Regions from separate parts of the Paenibacillus durus genome, predicted to be linked through region 1. Evidence: predicted binding sites of a transcription regulator. Region 1 holds the regulator's gene; each other region holds the start of a gene.
The links. The regulator Rex, encoded in region 1, represses fermentation and respiration genes when NADH is low (regulators of the CRP and FNR family bind a similar motif). The targets are predictions, from matches to a motif close to TTGTGAAATATTTCACAA.
Positions count from the first base shown of each region.

Region 2: PDUR_RS03850 (flavocytochrome c) is a predicted target of Rex. The motif match lies at 3,661-3,678, and genes of this name have one in related genera.
Region 3: nirB (nitrite reductase large subunit NirB) is a predicted target of Rex. The motif match lies at 3,021-3,038, and genes of this name have one in related genera.

Region 1 is NZ_CP009288.1:3,897,069-3,903,722, forward strand. Features, by position in the region: gene PDUR_RS16620 (amidohydrolase) at 1-1,108, opposite strand, end outside; gene PDUR_RS16625 (redox-sensing transcriptional repressor Rex) at 1,098-1,748, opposite strand; gene dinG (ATP-dependent DNA helicase DinG) at 2,126-4,981, opposite strand; gene PDUR_RS16635 (tetratricopeptide repeat protein) at 5,102-5,746, opposite strand; gene panD (aspartate 1-decarboxylase) at 5,866-6,249, opposite strand; gene panC (pantoate--beta-alanine ligase) at 6,242-6,654, opposite strand, start outside.
Region 2 is NZ_CP009288.1:840,831-847,484, forward strand. Features, by position in the region: gene PDUR_RS03830 (pyridoxamine 5'-phosphate oxidase family protein) at 1-297, opposite strand, end outside; gene PDUR_RS30260 (DUF2798 domain-containing protein) at 352-549, opposite strand; gene PDUR_RS03840 (winged helix-turn-helix transcriptional regulator) at 729-1,067, shown strand; gene PDUR_RS03845 (hypothetical protein) at 1,381-1,566, shown strand; gene PDUR_RS03850 (flavocytochrome c) at 1,905-3,449, opposite strand; gene PDUR_RS03855 (hypothetical protein) at 3,853-4,260, shown strand; gene PDUR_RS03860 (iron-containing alcohol dehydrogenase family protein) at 4,361-5,425, opposite strand; gene PDUR_RS03865 (MtnX-like HAD-IB family phosphatase) at 5,422-6,075, opposite strand; gene PDUR_RS03870 (ethanolamine ammonia-lyase reactivating factor EutA) at 6,337-6,654, shown strand, end outside.
Region 3 is NZ_CP009288.1:4,141,077-4,147,730, reverse strand. Features, by position in the region: gene PDUR_RS17890 (macrolide family glycosyltransferase) at 1-298, opposite strand, end outside; gene PDUR_RS17885 (TetR/AcrR family transcriptional regulator) at 424-1,017, shown strand; gene PDUR_RS17880 (hypothetical protein) at 1,359-2,084, shown strand; gene ric (iron-sulfur cluster repair di-iron protein) at 2,196-2,900, shown strand; gene nirB (nitrite reductase large subunit NirB) at 3,138-5,567, shown strand; gene nirD (nitrite reductase small subunit NirD) at 5,596-5,916, shown strand; gene PDUR_RS17860 (formate/nitrite transporter family protein) at 5,952-6,654, shown strand, end outside.

The DNA.
Region 1 (6,654 bases):
TATCAATGGCGATGAAATCAGCTTTCATTCCCGGCGCGAGCCTTCCCACTTGATTAAGGAATAAAGACTTTGCGCCATACTCCGTAGCTATACGCAGGGCCTCGCCTGCCGGAACCGCCGTCGGATCGCCGGACACTCCTTTATGAATCAGCGCGGCTAGACGCATCTCCTCGAACATGTCCAGGTTGTTGTTGCTTGCCGCGCCATCCGTTCCGAGCGATACCGTAACACCGGCCTTCAGCAGCTCGGGAACGCGCGCCACGCCGCTTGCCAGCTTCAGATTGCTGCCCGGATTATGCGAGACGCCAACTTGATTGCGGGCAAGAATTTCGATTTCCTCATCGTTCAGATGGACAGCGTGCGCCACTAGCGACGGCCGGGTGAACATCCCGAGCTTCTCCAGATGGGCAACGGGCCGAAGGCCGTAATCCGCTTCATTTTGCTCCACTTCCCGCCGCGTTTCGGACATATGCGTATGAATAGGCAGGTCGAGGTCATGCGCCGCCTGGACAAATTTCTCGATATAATCCGGAGGACAAGTATACGGCGAATGGGGTGATATCATAGCGGTGATCCGTCCATCCGCCGCGTTATGCCATTTTTTTGCAAAAGCAACCGCTTCCGCAAGCTTCTGATTCTGCACCTCTGCCGGGCACAGCCCGATTACACCACGCATCAGGACGGCGCGTATTCCAGATGCTTCCGCCACCTCAGCCACCCGGTCCATATGATCATACATATCAAGAAACGTCGTTGTCCCGCCCTTGAGCATTTCCAGCACCGAGAGTGCGGTTCCCCAGTAGACGTCGTCTCCGGTGAATTTCCCTTCCATTGGCCACATTTTTTCCTGAAGCCATACCTGAAGGGCAAGATCGTCTCCATAACCGCGCAGCAGCGACATCGCCGCATGCCCATGCGTATTGACAAGCCCCGGAAGGAACAGCAGGCGGTTGCCTTCAAAGACAGGTACGTCTTCTTCAAGAACGGGCGCTTCTTCCCCTATGTACGTAATCAAATCGTTATCAATTACCATATATCCTTCAAAAACAGGCTTATCCGCGCCAGGCACGGCAAATTTGCCGTTTCGGATCATCCATTTAGTACCCATGCTCTTCTTCGTCCTTTCCTTCATGCAGATAGTAAGCCAGACTTTGCAGGTCGGTCGTAAAATCCGCCGCATGCACACGAATCTCAGGCGGCGTCTTCAGGATTACCGGAGCGAAATTCAGGATCGCTTCAATGCCGGCTCCGATAAGAATATCCGCTACTTTTTGCGCCTCCTGCTCGGGCACGGTAATAATGCCTATGCGAATGCCCTGCTCGCGTACGGTACTTGCAAGTTCATCCATAGGCTGAACGGTCAAAGTATTGATCTTGGTCCCGATCTTCGGCGGGTAGGAATCAAAGACGGCCGTAATTTTCATTGTATCTTTCAGATAAATATTGTAATTGGACAGCGCCTGACCCAGATTCCCCGCTCCTACCAGAACAACATTAATCTGTTGGTCGAGCTTCAGGATGTGGCGGATTTTTTCGATCAGGTAGGGTACGTCATAACCAATGCCCTTCCTGCCGAAGTCGCCAAAATAGGCCAAATCCTTGCGGATTTGCGCAGGATTTAAATCCAGTCGTTGTCCGAGTTCTTGAGAAGAAACAGTGGCGATTTCGCGATTTTGCAGGTCGTTCAAAAAACGCAGATATACTGGCAATCTGCGGACGACGGCCTCAGATATTTTGTCCGATTTCATGAGTTCTCCTCCTAAATTTTAAATAGGACCCTCCCAAACCCTCCCTAAAAGGGAGGGCCCCAAGGGCTACCGCCCTCTGGACACCCGCTCACGGCAAATTGGCGCCCGGCAAAAGTTGGGCGGGACCTTGAATCAGGCGGATGAAGGATCGCTTTTCGTCCCTGACGGGACACGCTTGACAATTGGCGGAATCTACATACAGTATGACCCATGTAAAGATTAAGATCGGCAGATCGGCCTATGTTGTACAATGGCCAATCGAAGTGCTGAAAAGCAAAAGACTGGATTGGCCTATGTTATACAATGGCCGATCGAAGTGCTGAAAAGCAAAAGACTGGATTGGCCTATGTTATACAATGGCCAATCGAGTATTTTTATTAGGATGCGCCGTCTTGCTGTAGCCATTCGGCGATGCGGGGGACCATTTGTTCCGTCGACATATGCTCCATTTTAGGTCCTGGCAGCGAGTACAGGAAATACTTACCGTAATAAGATTCGATTACTCTGGTATCATAAACAATAACAATGCCGCGATCCTGCGCGGTCCGTACAAGGCGGCCGAAGCCCTGCTTAAAACGGATTACGGCTTGAGGCACGGACAGCTTCATGAACGGATTCTTCTTCTGCGCCTGCAATAGCTCGGCCTTCGCCTCTGCGAGCGGATGGTTAGGCGGCTGAAAAGGCAGTCTGACGATTGCCAGACAGGTTAGCGCGTCACCAGGGATATCGACGCCTTCCCAGAAGCTGCTCGTTCCAAGCAGGACGGAAGCTGAATTCTCCTGGAACCGGCGGAGCAGCTTGCTTCGGCTTCCTCCTTCAACGCCTTGCCCGAGTACAGTGATATCTTCGGACGCAAGCGCCTCCTTGAGAGGCTCGTATACCTGCCGAAGCATCTTATATGACGTGAACAGCACAAGCATCCGCCCGCGCGTGGTCACTGCGGCTTCAGCCAGGGAATGAACGAGCATATCGACAAATCGGGCGTCGCCGACGGTTCCCTTCACGCTTGGGAAATCCCGCGGAATGACCAGCAGCGCCTGATCCCGGTACTTAAAGGGTGAAGGAAGCTGTATGGTCGATAGCCTTCCTTCCTCCTGCGCCTCGTTCAATCCGAGGTTGTCGATCATATACTGGAACGATTTATCTACGGACAAGGTTGCCGAGGTCAGGACAGCGCTTTTTTTCTTATCAAAGAAAAGCTCCTTGAGCTGCGCGCTGACATCAACGGGCACGGCGTACAGCTGCAGGGATTTGCTGCGATAGTTTCCATTTGCCTCCAGCCAATATACAACATTTTCGTCTTTCATGCCCATAAAAAAACGCACTTGCTCGCGGATATCGGCCAAATCCTTGAATAGTCCTCCGATATCAGTTACAAGGCTATCCGCTGACGATTGACCTTCCTGGTCACGCATCTCGGCAAGCATTTTTTCCCCTTTGCGGATAATATCGCTTAAAGACAAATTTAGTGTACTCTCCAGTGAAGCAAGCTCTTCCCAGCCTTTTGGTCTCTTGGCAGGCAGAAGGCGGTGAACCAACTGCCCCGCTTCTCCCGCCGAGTCGGCCCGTTCCGGTATCAATGCATACAGCTTATCGCTGAGCAGATCCCATGCCTCTTTTACGGTAAGGAGGTCGGGATACAGCCGGTTGATAATCCCGCTCCACTCGGCGGCCTGTTCACTGCCCGAGCTTTGCAGGATCTGCCGGAGTGCGGGCAGTTGACCGGTGCGGCTGTCTTTGTACAAGCGGTTCAGTGTATGGGAGACGGTAAAATGCTTCATATGCATGCCCAGGTGCTTGCCGGCCACTTCCTCCAGTTGATGCGCTTCGTCAATTACAAGGTACTCATAGGAAGGAAGCAGCTGATGGCCCGCTTTCATATCGGCGAATAGCTTCGAGTGGTTCGTAATGACCACGTCGGCGTTACCCGCCTCCTGCTTGGCGCGATGGTAATAGCATTTACGGAACCACGGGCATGACCGTCCCAGGCAGGAGTCCGTATCGCTCGCCACCGTTTCCCAGAAATCGCCGCCCCGGCCGCTTAAATTCAGCTCTTCGTCGTCGCCCGATTCGGTCTGGGTGAGCCACACAATCATTTGCGCCGATGTTAGAGTATCCTCTCTCGGTGAGGCGTAATCCTTTTTATTTATTTTATGTTCAAACTTGCGCAGACACAAATAGTGTCCCCTTCCCTTGAAGACGGCAGCCTTGAACGGAAAAGGAACGGCTTCGGTCAAGAGTGGAACATCGCGCTCGCGAAGCTGATCCTGAAGATTGATCGTATGAGTGCTGACCATTACCTTTTGCCCCGTGCAAACGCTCTGGTAAATAGCCGGGAGCAAATAGCCGAGCGATTTGCCGGTCCCTGTGCCCGCCTCGATCAGCAGATGCTTCTCTTCTTCCAGCGCCTTGATCACTTCGCCGAACATAATTTCCTGAGCCTGCCGGCTTTCGTACTGGGGCAGGATGCTCCGCAGCCGTTCGGTAATCTCGTTCAAGTAAGCCTCAAACGGCATATGCTCCAACGGATTATAGCCGTCCTCGCGCGGTGGAGCCAGCTCCGTCCAATCACCCACAGCTAATGCAAGCTGGCGGTAAAACTTAAGATCACCTTCAGGCTGGAAGGTTTCCAGCTCACGCTCACTCAGCAAGCCCTCAAAAAACCAGCTCAGATCGCTGTCTTCACCGGCAAACAGCTCGGTCAACCGCTGTACCGTAAGCAAAGGCAGGCTGTACAGCTCATCCAGACATTTCAGCAATACATGCGCTGTCGCCAGCGCGTCGCTGTCCGCCTGATGCGGACGTTCATGCTGAAGCCCGAAATGGGAGCTGACGTTTCCAAGCTGGTAGGAGGTGAGCGATGGAAAGCAGATTTTTAAAAAATCGATCGTATCGAGAATACGCCCCTGAAACGGCAAATAACCGCACCGGTCCAGAGCGCTCTGAAGAAAATGAAAATCGAAAGCGACATTATGCCCAACAAGCACGACATCATCAAGAAGAGGCACCAGTTCCATCATCATCTCTTCCAGTTCGGGGGCATCCTGCACATCGCTGTCCGTAATGCCGGTTAAGCCGGTAATAAAAGGGGGTATCGGTCCTTTGGGCTTGACGTAGGAGCCGTACACACGCGAAATGGACCGGTCTTCTTCTATGATGGCAAGTCCGACCTGGATAATTTCACCTACGGACTGGGTTCCCGTCGTTTCAAAATCAAGCACCGCAAATTTCATGATGTTTTCTAAACCCTTTCATTCGAGACTCTTAATCAGCATAACAGAAGTTGCGAAAAAAGGCGATGCACTCCGCCGGAAAGCAGCAGCTTGCATCGCACCAAATGAAAAGCCTGATTATTATAATAGCGAAACCAGCTGAGAACCGAACTGAAGCTCGCCTCTGCCGCGCCTGCAGACCTCCAGATTGGCGTCCGGTTCAGGCAGCGCCGGATCGTATTTCAATGCCAGCCCGAACAGTTCTTTCGCTTCATCGAACTGGCGGCCCGACGCCGCAATGCAGCCCACGGCATTATACAGATGCGCCTTCAGCTTGCGGCTCTGAACAAGGGGCAGCATATGTTCCAAGTGAACCCGCGCCGTGAGGGCTTCTCCTTGATGAAGATGGGACATGGCCAGATACAGACGCGCCGCCAGATTGTCGGGATAATGGGAAATGACAATGCTGAACTGCTCGATGCATTTTGGAAACATCAGCAGCTTGTAATACCCTTGACCGCGCGCAAAATTCTCCAACTCAATTCCGGAGTCTTCCCCGCTAAGCGGCGTCTCCGGTTCCGGCTCCTCAGTAAGCTCCGCTTTCTGGCGAAACAGACTGAGCGCTTCCGCAAAAGCCAGCCATTCATCCAGCGCTTCATCGCTAAGCTTGCGGAGCATGCGGTATTTGCCTAAAAGCTCATGCCGCTTTACTCCCTGAGCCTTCGGCAGCTGTCTGGCGATATCGGAGAGCATTTCGTTCATTTCGGCAAACATCTGTTGAAACATAGGAGCCATCCCTCCTTGCGAAAATGAGATCAGTGCAGCTTGCCTGACTTCATTGTTCGCCCGGAGCGGGCCTTTCATGCGTGGCAGTCATTGCATGGTCACAGGGCCCGATAGCCAAATCAGACAATCGTCGCGTGAAGCTCCTTATTGTCAAGCTTAACGGGACGGTTGTTCTCGTCCACAAACACAACCGTAGGCTTATGCACTTCAAGCTCTTCCCGGGAAAGTATCGCATATGAAATAATAATGACCGTATCGCCGGGCTGCACAAGCCGCGCCGCCGCGCCGTTCAGACAAATGACGCCGCTGCCTCGCGGACCCGGTATGACGTAAGTTTCCAGACGCGAACCGTTGTTGTTGTCCACAATCTGCACTTTCTCGTTCTCAAGCAGGTCTGCGGCTTCCATCAGATCCTCGTCAATCGTAATGCTGCCGACATAATTCAGGTTGGCTTCGGTGACCGTCGCCCGGTGGATTTTCGATTTCATCATATGTCTATACAAGCGCTGCGACCTCCTTCGGCGTAAAGATGATATTGTCGATCAGGCGCGTACGGCCAAACCGAACGGCCAGCGCCATTATAATCTCCCCTTCGGCTCTCGTAAGCGGGAAGTTCCCTTCAAGCGGTTCAAGCTCCGGAAATGTCAAGATTTCCGCGTAATCAATGTCGGCAAGCGGCGAGCCGGAAATAACGGATGTCAGCAGCTCCCGGACTTCATCGGTCGTAGCGGCCTGTCCTTCCTCTACCGCCTTGCGGGCCTCCTGAAGCGAGCGGGACAGCACCAGCGCCTGACGGCGTTCTTCGGCCGATAAATAGACGTTGCGGGAGCTGAGCGCGAGCCCGTCGCTTTCACGTACGATGGGGCAAGGGATGATCTCCACATTCATGTTCAGATCATCCACCATTT
Region 2 (6,654 bases), 3.0 Mb from region 1:
GGCTTTACCGAAGACGATTACACTTTCATAATGCGATGTAAAAGATTTAGCCACTACTTCAGATTTGCCGATCACCGTAAAACAAACGCGAGTATTCTCGGCAATATTATTCAGCTTATGTCCTTCCAATGCGCAGTGAAAATAAATGGAATTATCGCTGTATATATAATTTATAGGCGTTCCGTAAGGCTGCCCATCTTTATCGGCAGTTGCTAGCAGCCCCATTTGTGAGCCAGCCAATATTTCAATTGCTTCCTCGTGAGTAAGCTGCTTCTCTTTGCTTATCATGGTTCGCATTCGCTTATACCTTCTCCCTATCTGTTTAAAGTGCCTGATTTTAATACTATTGGATCACTCGGTGTTTATTGTGATTTCTGTTAATTTAACGGCTGCGTTTTTTATCAATGGCGCTATGAAAATAACAATGGGCACTGCTAAACAAAAAGCAATCATCCAGCTCTTAATCCAGTGAGATATAAAATCAGTCAAACCATTATTTACCATTGTCAAGACGAATGACACTACAAACGAGGTAAACCCACCCATCATTAAGCCAAACAATATATTCGTAGACTTTTTAATCAATTACAGACTCTCCCTTCAGCTTGAATTGCTAATCAAATTGATTTCCATTACCATAAAACCATTACAAGTTTTCCGCAAGTAAGCACTATTTTGTAAGATACGAACCGAATGGTAAGAATTGAATATAGACGGGAGAGAGTACAATGCCATGTGGAGATTCATGTCCTATTGAACATACAGTTAATCTAATAGGTCATAAATGGAAGGTGCTTATTCTGAGGAATTTACACAACATGGGAACGCAACGATTTGGCGACCTTAGTAAAGAAATCCGAGGCATAAGTCAGAAGATGCTAACACAACAGCTTCGCCAAATGGAGATTGATGGATTAATTATTCGAAAAGTGTATCCCGAGGTTCCGCCTAAAGTCGAATATTCCCTTACGGAGCTTGGAGAAACGCTAAAACCCGTTTTGGACTCTATGAACCTATGGGGAATAAACCATATGAAGATGAGTACTCCCAAGGATGTAGAGCAATAACAACATATCCAAGGCTCTAGAGAGATAAGTGCTATTGAGCTCCAATTCAAGAAGGCAACAAAACGATGACTGCTATAAAAATGGGTCTGTCAATAGTTTTGTGCAAACTCACTTAAAAAGACTTCATCCCGAGGGGAGAAAAAATGTTTAACGTAAATGCTGAACGACCCGATCCGGAAAGAAAATGAGTAGGTTTGTAGTATTCGTTTGTCCGAGTATTCAATCGGATGTATGAGAATAAAGAAGTATTTGTCCAGACGTTGAACACGAACATTGAATCGGTACTTACTAGAAGGGCAGGGCAAGAACCATTATGGAAATCGAGCGACATATGGAACTTTATTATCGCGGCCTTAAGGAATTCTGTTTAGAAAAAGGGTACTTAATGGATACCTGTCTGTCCGCACAAGATCGCTACGAGGCGCTGGTTGATTATTTCTTTCCGGAATTGAAGAGGTCTGCGCCGGAGTCTCATCCAGGTATGGACCAGTCGTTGTAGAAATAATAGAACATGTATCGGGTTACCATACGATAAATCTATCAGGATTTAATAGAATCCCCATCCGTGATAGCTGCTCAAGGTACGTGGAAACTGTTGTGAAATTATTACGGATGGACTTTAAAGCAGCAGGCCGCTGATTCAAAGCAGCGGCCTGCTGTGCTCTAAGTTTAATATCGCCGAGAGTATGATCATGAGCGGTCCCGCAAGCATCAAGCAATATAAGGCGGGAGCTCACTCTACCCGGAGTCTCCGAACCAAATAACAAAACAAAACGCTTGGACCATGATGGCCCAAGCGTTTGTTGTTTTCTCAGTAAAATAGAGAAAGCGAATATCTTATTTCCCTTTTACGAACTCAGCCGCTTTAATCCCCGCTTGGCGGCCGAAAATAATGATTTCGGCTACGGAGTTACCGCCGATCCGGTTTTGGCCGTGCAGGCCGCCGGTGACTTCGCCTGCTGCAAAAAGGCCCGGAATCGGTTTGCCTTCTTTATTGAGCACTTCGGTGTTCGTGTTGATCTTCACGCCGCCCATGGTGTAGTGAACGCCAGGGCCGATCTTAATCGCGTAGTATGGCGCTGCGGACAGATCGTTGTCCATTCCTGTAGTTCTGCCGAATTCGGCATCCTTTTTATTTTTCACACTGCTGTTCCATGTATCCAGTGTCGCTTTCAGTTGATCCGCCGGAACGCCGATTTCTTTGGCCAGAGCCTCGATGGTATCGGCTGTTTTCACAAAGCCCATTTTTTCATACTGCTGAATCGCTTTAGCGCGGGATTTCACGCCGGAATCAAATACCAGATAAGCGGATTTTTCGGTAAGGGCATTGATGGCTGCCGTAACATTGTCACGGGTGTCCAGCTCGTTAACGAAACGTTTGCCGTCTTGGGCAACGAGGATGGACCCTTCGCCGCGAACCGCTTCCCCGATGAGATAGGATTTTTCCTGCTGCACGGTCGGGTGAACCTGGATTTGATCCATATCCACGGTTGTGCCGCCAACGTTAAGAATCATCTTAATGCCGTCGCCGGTGCTGCCTACTTGGTTCGTGGTCACATAACCTTTGAGATCCGGTCTAACTTCTTCAATCATTTCCTTGTTGGCCCCGAATCCGCCTGTCGTCACAATGACAGCATCGGCAGTAATGGTTTTTTCGTCGGCTTGGTTGAAGAGGACCTTCACGCCGTTAACTTTGCCGTTTGCTTGCGTAAGCTCCTTCACGTCGGCGTTAACAAAAAGCGGAATGCCTTGTTCTCTTACATTCTTCACCAATCCTTTGACCAGGTAACCTCCGATCGCGGAGCCGTCTTCAGGACGGTGTGTGCGCTTTTCGTTCATTCCGCCGGTAATCGTGAGATTGTTCAATCTGATGCCGATGGAGTCCAGCCAATCGATCGCACTTGCGGAATTGTCAACGAAGAAACGAAGCATCTCTTTGTCGTTGGTGCCATGGCCGCCTTTTAATGTCTCTTCATAAAATAAATCATTGCTGTCTTGAATGCCTTGCTCTTTTTGGAATTTCGTCTGCGAAGCGTTCATCCCCGAAGAGGATTTGGTTGTATTCCCGCCGGCAACCGGCATTTTTTCAAAAATTACCGGGTTTTTGCCATTTGCTTTGGCCTCAAGTGCGGCAGACATACCGGCACCGCCTGCGCCGACAATGATGATATCGTATTTATCTTTCAGTTGATCGATCGGCGTGTACTCAACTGTAGACGCTCCCGAAGTGGCTTCCGCAGTTGCTCCCGCTGTCGGTCCCGCAGTTGCTCCAGCCGCTTCTTTGTTCCCCGTGTTGTTGCCCGCATTCCCGCCGCCGCATCCCGCGATAACGAGCAGGAGCGAGAGAACGAGAGTAAGAGCCGGTAATACTTTCTTTTTCATTGTGTAACCCCCCAGTTTTAAATCTCTTTAATTAAGATGAAAGAAAGAACCAAACAAAAAAAGAAGAGAGTAACAGACGAAATTGGAAGTGAAGGAGTACGAGTGTGGCCTTACTCTCGGAACTTCAAATCTGTTTTCGCGGTTACGTCCCCGGTCTCCATCGTTATCCTCTTTAGTTCATCACATTAAGTATAGCATTAACTCTAATTGTTTGTGAAGTATTTCACAATTATGTTGAAGTATGTCCTTGATAATGTCACAGTACAAATTTCAATGGGGCGTGAACTGGAGGCTTTGATGATAGAGGATACTTTAAGCCGGGCTCCGTTAACATTCATATACATGATGACGCTGGTTAGGTATGATAGGAATTAATCCAATCAGCAGGGGGAGATTTATGAGTATGGCTATAGAGAAAAATGAGTTTGATTCAGAATTTAGTCATGTGAAATATATGTCGGAAGACAATATAGTATTTCTTACATGGAAAAAGTTCTGCTGTAATGATGACTATAGAACCCCAACAACATTTGCTCTGGAACTGCTTAAGAAATACCCAAACAGTAATTTTGTTGTAGATGCGAGAAACGGATTTGAAGATGAACCAGAAGATATAGAATGGGGATTTTCTGTCTTGCTTCCAGCTATGGCAAATACAGATTGTAAAAATGTTGTATTCATCATGAATGAAGTAAACGAAATAGAAGAAGAAATGGATATGTGGACGAAAGAATTCATGAAGTATTTTACGGTGAAGAAAGTTAACAGCTATGAAGATGCGGTCGAGTTTGGCTTAGACGCAGGTAAATAGTGATAATTCAAAAAAAGAAGACGCTCGGAGCCGTTTAGCCCAGCGTCTTTTTGCATCAGATCCGTTCAAAAAGGAACGACTGCTGCGTCGGATTGCCCAATCAACTCAAAATCCGCCCCAGCGTCTCATCACTGCGAAGCATTTGCAGCGCCTTCTCGCGCATCTCCGGCAGATGCAGATACGTCCGGCGGGACGGCTTAATGGATGGGGCCAGGTCGATCGCCCGTGCAAAATCCTCGCGCTTCATCCCGAGCGTCGCGACGAAATCGAAGAATCCGGTTTCACCGAGGAATTTACGAACCCGCTCCACCCGATGCTCCTGCACGAGACACATCAGGTAAGAGGCCACTCCGACCTGAATCCCGTGAAGCTGCGGCCGCTCTACAATCTGGTCCAGGGCATGAGAAATCAGGTGCTCGCTGCCGCTTGCGGGGGCGCTGCTGCCGGCAATCTCCATGGCAATCCCGGAAAGCGTAAGGGAATCCACAATCTCTTTAATAAAAAAGAACTCGCGAATATCGGTATAGGGCATGCGCACAATGCTGTTCACCGATTTTTTGGCCATCATCACCGCGAAGTCGTTCACACGGGTAGCGCCAAGCGATTCCTCAAACCGCCAGTCGAAAATCGCCGGGATTTTAGAGAGGATATCGCCCAGTCCGCTGTAAAGGAACTGAACCGGCGAATTCCGGACAAGTCCAAGATCGACCAAAATGCCGTAAGGCATCCGGGCGGGAACCGACGTGCGGCGGCCCCCCACATAAAGGGAACAGCCGGAGCTGGCAAAGCCGTCGTGGGCGACCGAAGTCGGTACGCTGATAAACGGCAGACCGTTTAAAAACGCGATATATTTCGCAATATCCAGCCCCTTTCCTCCCCCGATACCGACAATGGCTTCTGTACGGGCAGGAAGCGTAAAGGCAATACTGGCAATAGATTCGAGGCTGTTGTCCAGAACATCCCGGTTGTCCAGAACTTCAATCTGCGGTTGCTCGATCAACGATTGCACAATTTGCGGCTCGCATAAAGGGCGAATGCCTTCGCCAAAGCAGAGCACAATGCGCGAGAACCCGGCCTTGCCAAGCAGTTCCCCAAAATGGGAAAGTACCTGGTCGCCAACCTCCAGAAGCGCAGGGATTGCTACTTCGTGGGCCTGCCGCTTCATGTCGGCCACCCGTTCTCATTCAGATAGCCGGAAATGGCATGATAATCTTCAACCGGCACACAACTGACTCCGTCCCGCGTCAGCAGATCGCGGAGTTCGCCACGGGCGAAGGCGATGTCGGCCGCTTTGGCCGCTTCCAGGTCCGGCTCGCTGTCCCCGGCAAATAGAACCGTCCGGTAGCGTCCCCGGATATCCTCAAGCACCTTACGTTTATCCAGCCCGAAAACCTTCGAGAAAAAAGGGTTTGCGGTGTCTGGAACAATCCGCAGCGCGCCGTTCTCGTGTACGGCCGGCATAGAAATGACCGTTACATTCGGGATTTCCAGCGCCTGCATAAGCCGTTCGATATACCATGACGTACCCGCACTTACGATATAAAAGTCTCCACCGCGCGCCTGAACCTCATGAACAAAATCAATCGCCCCCGGAGTGAGCGGGATTTTGCGGATCTCGTCGAGCAGCTGCTCTTCCGTAAGATTAAGCTTGCCGAAAATATGGTTAAGGAACTCCACATCAATCTTCTTTGTTTTCTTCCAGTCCTGGTAAAATTGATGTCCCCATTCCGGGAAAAAACGGTCAATCATCAAGTGGTAAAAATCGCGCTGCGAAAGCGTGCCGTCAAAGTCGGAGAGAAAAGCAAATGGTTTCATTGTTATGGACCCCCCAGGAATAAAAGTATTTCACAGTTTAAGATTACCATACTTTGTTTAAAATATAAGGCTATTTATAAGCTTCACGCTCATAAAAATCTGATCATAGGGGCTGAAATTTTTTCTGAAAATTAATTAAAATTTGATTGAATAATAGCAATCCCTGCTTTATAATGACGTCATAGAACTTGTATACAGGTTGGGATTCGAGATCCGCATGCTCAATTTTGCTGTAAGTTATAGGGAGGGACGGGGCAATGGATGGATGAGCTGTCGTTTACAAGTGTCGGCATCGACATTGGAACCAGCACGACGAAACTGATTGTCAGCAGGCTTCGGCTCGGGCGGGTGTCGGGGGCCTTCCATTTGCCCCGCTATGAAATTGTAGAACGGGAACTGCAGTATGCCAGCCCGATTTACTCCACGCCGCTGCTGTCCCAGGATGAAATCGATATGGATGAAGTTGCCCGGATTTTGCGGAATGAATACGATCATATCGGTTTGAGCCTGTCCGAGGTCAAATCGGGGGCCGTCATTATCACCGGGGAAACGGCAACCAAGACGAATGCCCGGCGGGTC
Region 3 (6,654 bases), 240 kb from region 1:
CCAATTGATAATATGTGGAAATCGCTTCTTCAATGAATTTCATGTGGAGATTTTCCGCATTGCTGCTTATGGCTTCATTGATTTGTTTAACATGATCTAGTTGATCTAAAATATCCATTGAGGGCGAATGATAGGGAATAACCGAAACCCCCGTTTGCTCAATATCCGGTATAAACTTTTCTGTTGCCGGATAAGTCACTCTATAGCCTCTTTGAACGAGCTCCGATACAACGGCTAGAGTTGGATTAACATGTCCGAAAGCAGGAATATTAATCATGGCAATATGAGTTTTTTTCACTTTAATCAACCTCCATTTGGATTAGAATTGTACCATGTGATGGAATAAATTATAGTATATGTAAAAATAGAGTTCAATTTTAATAGAGACTTTAACGACGAAAATAGACAAAAGAGGTGAAAGTGTTGCATCAAACAAGAGAATGGATTTTTGAGGCGTTGCTGTTATTGTTGGAGACTACACCCTACGATCAGATTAAAATTACCAGTATTACAAAAAAAGCAGGAGTCGCCAGACAGACTTTCTACAGGAATTATAAAAGTAAAGATGACATCATTATCCAATATTTAGATGATATATTTAAAGAGCGTCTATTAATAATAAAAAAATGGCAGGGCATTAATGAGAATGATGTTCTTACTGATCTCCTCTTTGCTCACTTGAAGAAACATCGTGAATCTTTACTAAAAGTCATCAAAGCTGTGCCTGATTGTTTACTAAATGAACGCGTTGAGGAATTTATAAAATATTTAGTGCATCTGTATAATAAAGAACATACAAATACAGATAAATTAAAAGAATTACATTTTAAATATTCAATCCAGTATCAACTTGCAGGAGGATTTACGATCATAGTAGACTGGCTTAAGAACGATATGCCGTTGTCTTTTGAAGAGATGAGAAAAATCATGAGTGAATTTGGAAAGTCATTTATTGAACAAGGCATTTATGTGCCTGATATTTTATATAGTCTTGCGAATCAATTGGAGAGTTTGTGATAGATCTCATCCTCCAAAGCGTTCAAAAAGCAGCTCGGAATCCCCCGGGCGAAGTATCGGCTTCAGTCGGAGTAAACCGCCCGCCATTCCAAAGAATGACGGGTACTTTGTGGTTTGCATATTTTCCCTGAGAAAAAACTTGCACAAAGGCCATAAAGAAGTAATATAATAAAAAAAACGAATGTCCCTTGCTTATTGGAAGCGCTTACTAAAATGCTGCGTCAAACTACCTTTACACATCGTGACGTAACGGCTATGTCTTTCGGATTGCTGTACACACCTGAATTCATTCCTTTATAAATTCCCCCGCCATGCGGGGTAAATTGAGGGAGGCGAGCAAGATGAAGACCACTCTGCTTTCACGGGAAGTAGGTTATGGAAAGGAGGATGTCGCCGAGCTGGAAACGGCATCCGTTAAAGTGCAGCTCATTTATGATAAGACGCTGTTCATGCTGCACAGCCACATGCCTGCCTCGTTATGGGACGCTACGATTGCAGTGCCTTACAGCATAATTTCTTCTCTATACAAAGGTAACGGCGACGGCGGCACGGTGTTTCAGAAATGGATTCAAGGGCCCTCGGGCTGGAAATGCATCGGTTGTGAGAGACATTGTTTGGAAAAGGGCGAATCGGAAAGCAGAACGAATGTATCGGATCAGCGTCGCACCTACACGTTTCATAACGGCAGAAGACAAAGCCTGATTCTTCAGGCGGTAATTTGGTCTCTGTTTGAAAAAACGCTGCTGCTTCATCCTTTTCTGGGCGCCGAGGCATTTCTGGACGGTGATGATCTGGAGACGATATCGGCCTATTTTGTGCCCACCTATGTCAATGACGTCCGTTTTCGGGAGCTTAAAAAGCCTTGCAAAGCATACACGGACAGGGGTGTCCGCGTTTTTCAGGAATGGATTGCGGCTCCGGACCTTGTACTTCAATGGGATGGCGGTTTGACGGAAGGAAGATGGATGACCGGCGTGTATGTCAATCAGGCCAAATTTGCCGGACTCGGGCCGTACTTGAAGGACGCCGCAGGCAAGCGCACTTACATGCAAGCCTATGTGCAATAAGATCTGTTCAAAATGTTGATGGATTTGCCGTGATTCCAATCACACGGAAGCTCTCTCTTCAGGGTTAAGGTGTAAGAGTAGATAAACCAGCACCCCTGAGGAGGAGCCATAATGAGCATAAAACAACCTTTATTCAATAGTGATACGATGGTAAGAGATATTGTGCTGCAGTTCCCCAAAGCAGCGGACTACTTCAAGGCGAACAAAATCGATTTCTGCTGCGGCGGCGCGAAGCCGCTTCGGTCGGCAGCGGACGAGCTCGGTTTAGATGCGGGCGCCGTCCTCGGCGATTTGTACAAGCTGGTGGAGGAGCACCCTATTCTGGAAGAAGATACCGTATGGAACGAGGCATCGTCCGAAGCGCTGATCGGCCATATTGTGAGCAAGCATCACCGCTATTTGCGCGAAGAGCTGCCGCTGATCGGACAGAACGTTGCCAAGGTATTTCATGCGCACGGCGGAGACTCCCCGCATCTGGCCGAGCTGTACCGCCTGTTCAACCAGTTGAAGGACGAATTGCTGGAGCATACGGCGAAGGAAGAAGCGCAGGATTTTCCGAGTATTCTTGCCTACGAGCAAAAGGGAGACGAAGAATCTTTGGCCGCGCTGCGGGGAGCTCTTCACAATTTGGAAGAGGAGCATGACGCCGCGGGGAACATTCTGAGACAGCTTCGAGCCGTCACTGGCGACTTCACTCCACCTGAGCATGCCTGCACAACTTATCGTCTGACCTATACGCGGCTGGAAGAACTGGAAGGCATGACCTTTGAGCATGTACATCTGGAGAATAATATTCTATTCCCGCGATATCAATAATTGATTTTTTATAGCAGCCGATTTTCCGAGACGTGATTGTTTCAGGAGAATCGGCTGTTTTGGGTTGACTAAAATGAGCGGTTTGTCAATAGGGGGAGCATTAAAAGTTGTTACAAGTTAGTGTGAAAACTTTCACGATTGGTGTGACTGGGGTCACGCGGCATAAAAATGTAAACTGTATAATTCCGGTATAAAGATACGATAGATGACAATCAAAGCTTTGAGGAGGACCTGACAATGACATCGAATCGAGAAAAATTAGTGCTGATCGGCAACGGAATGGCAGGCGTCGGAACCATTGAACAGATTTTGAAGCTTGGCGGCGCATACGACATTACGGTCTTCGGCAGCGAGCCTCATCCGAATTACAACCGCATTATGCTGTCCTACGTCCTTGAAGGAAGCAAAACGGTGGACGATATTATCCTGAACGACCGGAACTGGTACAAGGATAATGGCATTACTCTGCATACGGGAACTACGGTAACCCGCATTGACGGAGACAAGCGGCAGGTAATTGCGGAGAACGGTTTGACCGCTCATTACGATAAAGTCATTATCGCCACCGGTTCCAATTCGTTCATTCTGCCGATCCCGGGCAGCACTAAGGAAGGCGTCGTTGGTTTCCGCGACATCTCCGATTGCGAAGCGATGCTTGAAGCTGCGAAGCAGTATGGCAAAGCGGCTGTCATCGGCGGCGGACTGCTCGGGCTGGAAGCGGCGAAGGGGCTCGTGAACCTCGGTATGGACGTAACCGTCGTCCATTTGATGGAGGACTTGATGGAGCGCCAGCTGGACCATACCGCCGCTTCGATGCTGAAAGCGGAACTGGAGCGCCAGGGTGTCAAGTTCGCCATGGGCAAGCAGACAGTGGAGCTTACCGGCGATGAGCGGGTAAGCGGTCTGCGCTTTAACGACGGTACGGAGCTGGAGGCGCAGTTCGTGGTCATGGCTGTCGGCATTAAGCCGAATGTGGCGGTGGCGAAGGACAGCGGCATTGAGGTGAACCGGGGCATCGTCGTTAACGACTATTTGCAAACGTCGCTTGCGGATGTGTATTCCGTCGGGGAATGCACCGAGCACCGAGGTGTCTGCTACGGTCTGGTAGCCCCGCTGTTTGAACAAGGCACGGTGCTTGCGAAGTATTTATGCGGCGTTGAAACCAAGCCTTATGAGGGTTCAGTCGTCTCGACCAAGCTGAAAATTTCCGGCGTGGACGTCTTCTCTGCCGGGGAATTCATTGATACGCCGGAGCACACAGTTATTTCCGCCAAGGATGACTGGAAGAGAACCTACAAGAAAATTTTGCTGAAGGATAACCTCATAGTCGGCGCCGTTCTGTTCGGCGATGTGACGGAATCAGCCAGCTTGCAGAAGCTGGTGAAACAAGGTGCGGAGATGACCGATGACATCTATGCGGACGTTATGGGCACCGGCTGCTGCGGAGGAGGCGGGGCCAAGAAGACGGCGTCCGTCGAAAGCATGTCCGACGAGGAAATTGTCTGCGGCTGCAACGGCGTGACCAAGAAGGCGATTGTCGATGCCATCACCGAGAACGGCTTTACAACCGTGGACGAAATCAAGGCCTGCACCGGCGCTACCCGATCCTGCGGAGGCTGTAAGCCGGTCGTAGAACAAATTCTGCAGTACGTGCTCGGCGACGGCTTCGAGCAGAGCATGAAGACCGGAATTTGCGGCTGTACAACGCTCAGCCGGGATGAAATTGTGGCCGAAATCCGGGCCAAAGGGCTGACAACGACCAAAGAGGTCATGAACGTTCTTGGCTGGAAACAGGAGGAGGGCTGCTCGAAATGCCGTCCGGCGGTCAACTATTATCTGGGTATGATCTATCCGGATACGCATAAAGACGAGAAGGAATCGCGCTTCGTCAACGAACGGATGAGCGCTAACATTCAGAAAGACGGCACGTTCACTGTCGTTCCGCGCATGTACGGCGGAGTGACAACCCCTGAAGATCTGAAGAAAATTGCCGATGTCTCCATCAAGTATGATGTCAAAGTCGTCAAAGTAACCGGCGGACAGCGTCTGGATCTGATCGGTATTAAAAAAGAGGATGTGCCCAAAGTATGGGAAGAGTTGGACATGCCTTCCGGCTACGCTTATGCCAAATCGCTGCGGACGGTCAAGACCTGCGTAGGCTCTCAGTTCTGCCGGTTCGGCACACAGGATTCGATGAGCATGGGAGCGCTGCTGGAGCGGAAGTATGAGCGGCTTGATTTCCCCGCCAAATTTAAAATGGCCGTGAACGGCTGCCCGCGGAACTGCGCAGAGTCCTGCACGAAGGACATCGGCATTGTCGGCAACGATGGAGGCTGGGAAGTGTTCATCGGAGGCAACGGCGGCATCAAGCCGCGGATAGCGGATTCTTTCTGTAAAGTGAAGACGGACGATGAACTGGTGGAGATCTGCTCCGCCGTAATGCAGTACTACCGTGAGACCGGCAATTACCTGGAAAGAACATCTGAATGGGTGGAACGGATGGGGCTGGAGCATATCAAGACAGTCATTCTGGACAACGAAGAGGAGCGTAAGGCGCTTGCGCAGCGCATCGACTTCGCCTTGACCCAGGTCCAAGATCCATGGAAAAAAATGCTGAACGACGGCGCGACACGCTCTGCGCTGTTTGAAGCGACAGAAATCCGTTAAATCAATCCGGGCAAAAGGAGAGAGAACGATGGGAGCAGCAAGACAGACCTATGCCGCAGGCAAGGTAGAGGACTATTTGAAGCAAATCGGCCGCGTGATCGTTATCGAAGGCAAAGAACTGGCCGTATTCCGTACTTCGGGAGACGAGTTCTACGCTCTGGAGAACCGCAATCCCCATCCCAAAGGCGGCCCTTTGGCCGAGGGAATCGTATCCGGGCATTACCTGTACGACCCGCTGTACGATTGGAAAATCGATCTTCGCACCGGCGAGGTTCAGGCGCCCGACAAGGGACAGGCGGCGGCTTATCCGGTTCATGTTGACGGAGATACCGTTGTTATCGGGATTTAAGGATAGTCAGAGAAAAATAATGAGGTGTTAGGGGCATGTTTACGCAAAGTGTGGAAAATATTATTACTGCTGCGGTTACCAAACGCGACAAAATGAACGAAAGCCTGCCGCGTTATGCATTGGCCGCGCTGCTTGCCGGCGCTTATGTCGGTATCGGCATCATCCTGATCTTTACTTTGGGAGCGCCTCTGGCAGCGGCCAAGTCGCCCTTCCAGCCGCTCGTAATGGGAGCAACCTTCGGCATCGCGCTGACGCTGGTCATCTTTGCCGGTTCAGAGCTGTTTACCGGAAATAACATGTTCTTTACCGCCAGCACTCTGGCAGGCAGAACGAGCGTATGGGATACGATCAAGAACTGGATCATCGTTTTTCTCGGCAACCTTGCCGGCGCGCTGCTCCTGGCCTGGCTGGTGCAAGGAACAGGACTGTTCAAGGCCGCTGCCCCGGATCATCTGCTCTTCGCCGCTGCTGCCAAAAAGATGAGCCTGCCTTTTTCCGAATTGTTCTTCCGCGGGATTCTGTGCAACTGGCTCGTCTGTCTGGCGATCTGGATGTCGTCCAGAGCGAAGAGCGAAGGCGCCAAGCTGGTGCTGATCTGGTGGTGTCTGCTTGCCTTCATCGCGAGCGGCTACGAGCACAGTGTGGCGAACATGACACTGATGAGCGTGGCACTGCTGCTGCCGAACCATCCGGAGACCGTCAGCTTGGCCGGTTGGCTGCATAACATGATTCCGGTCA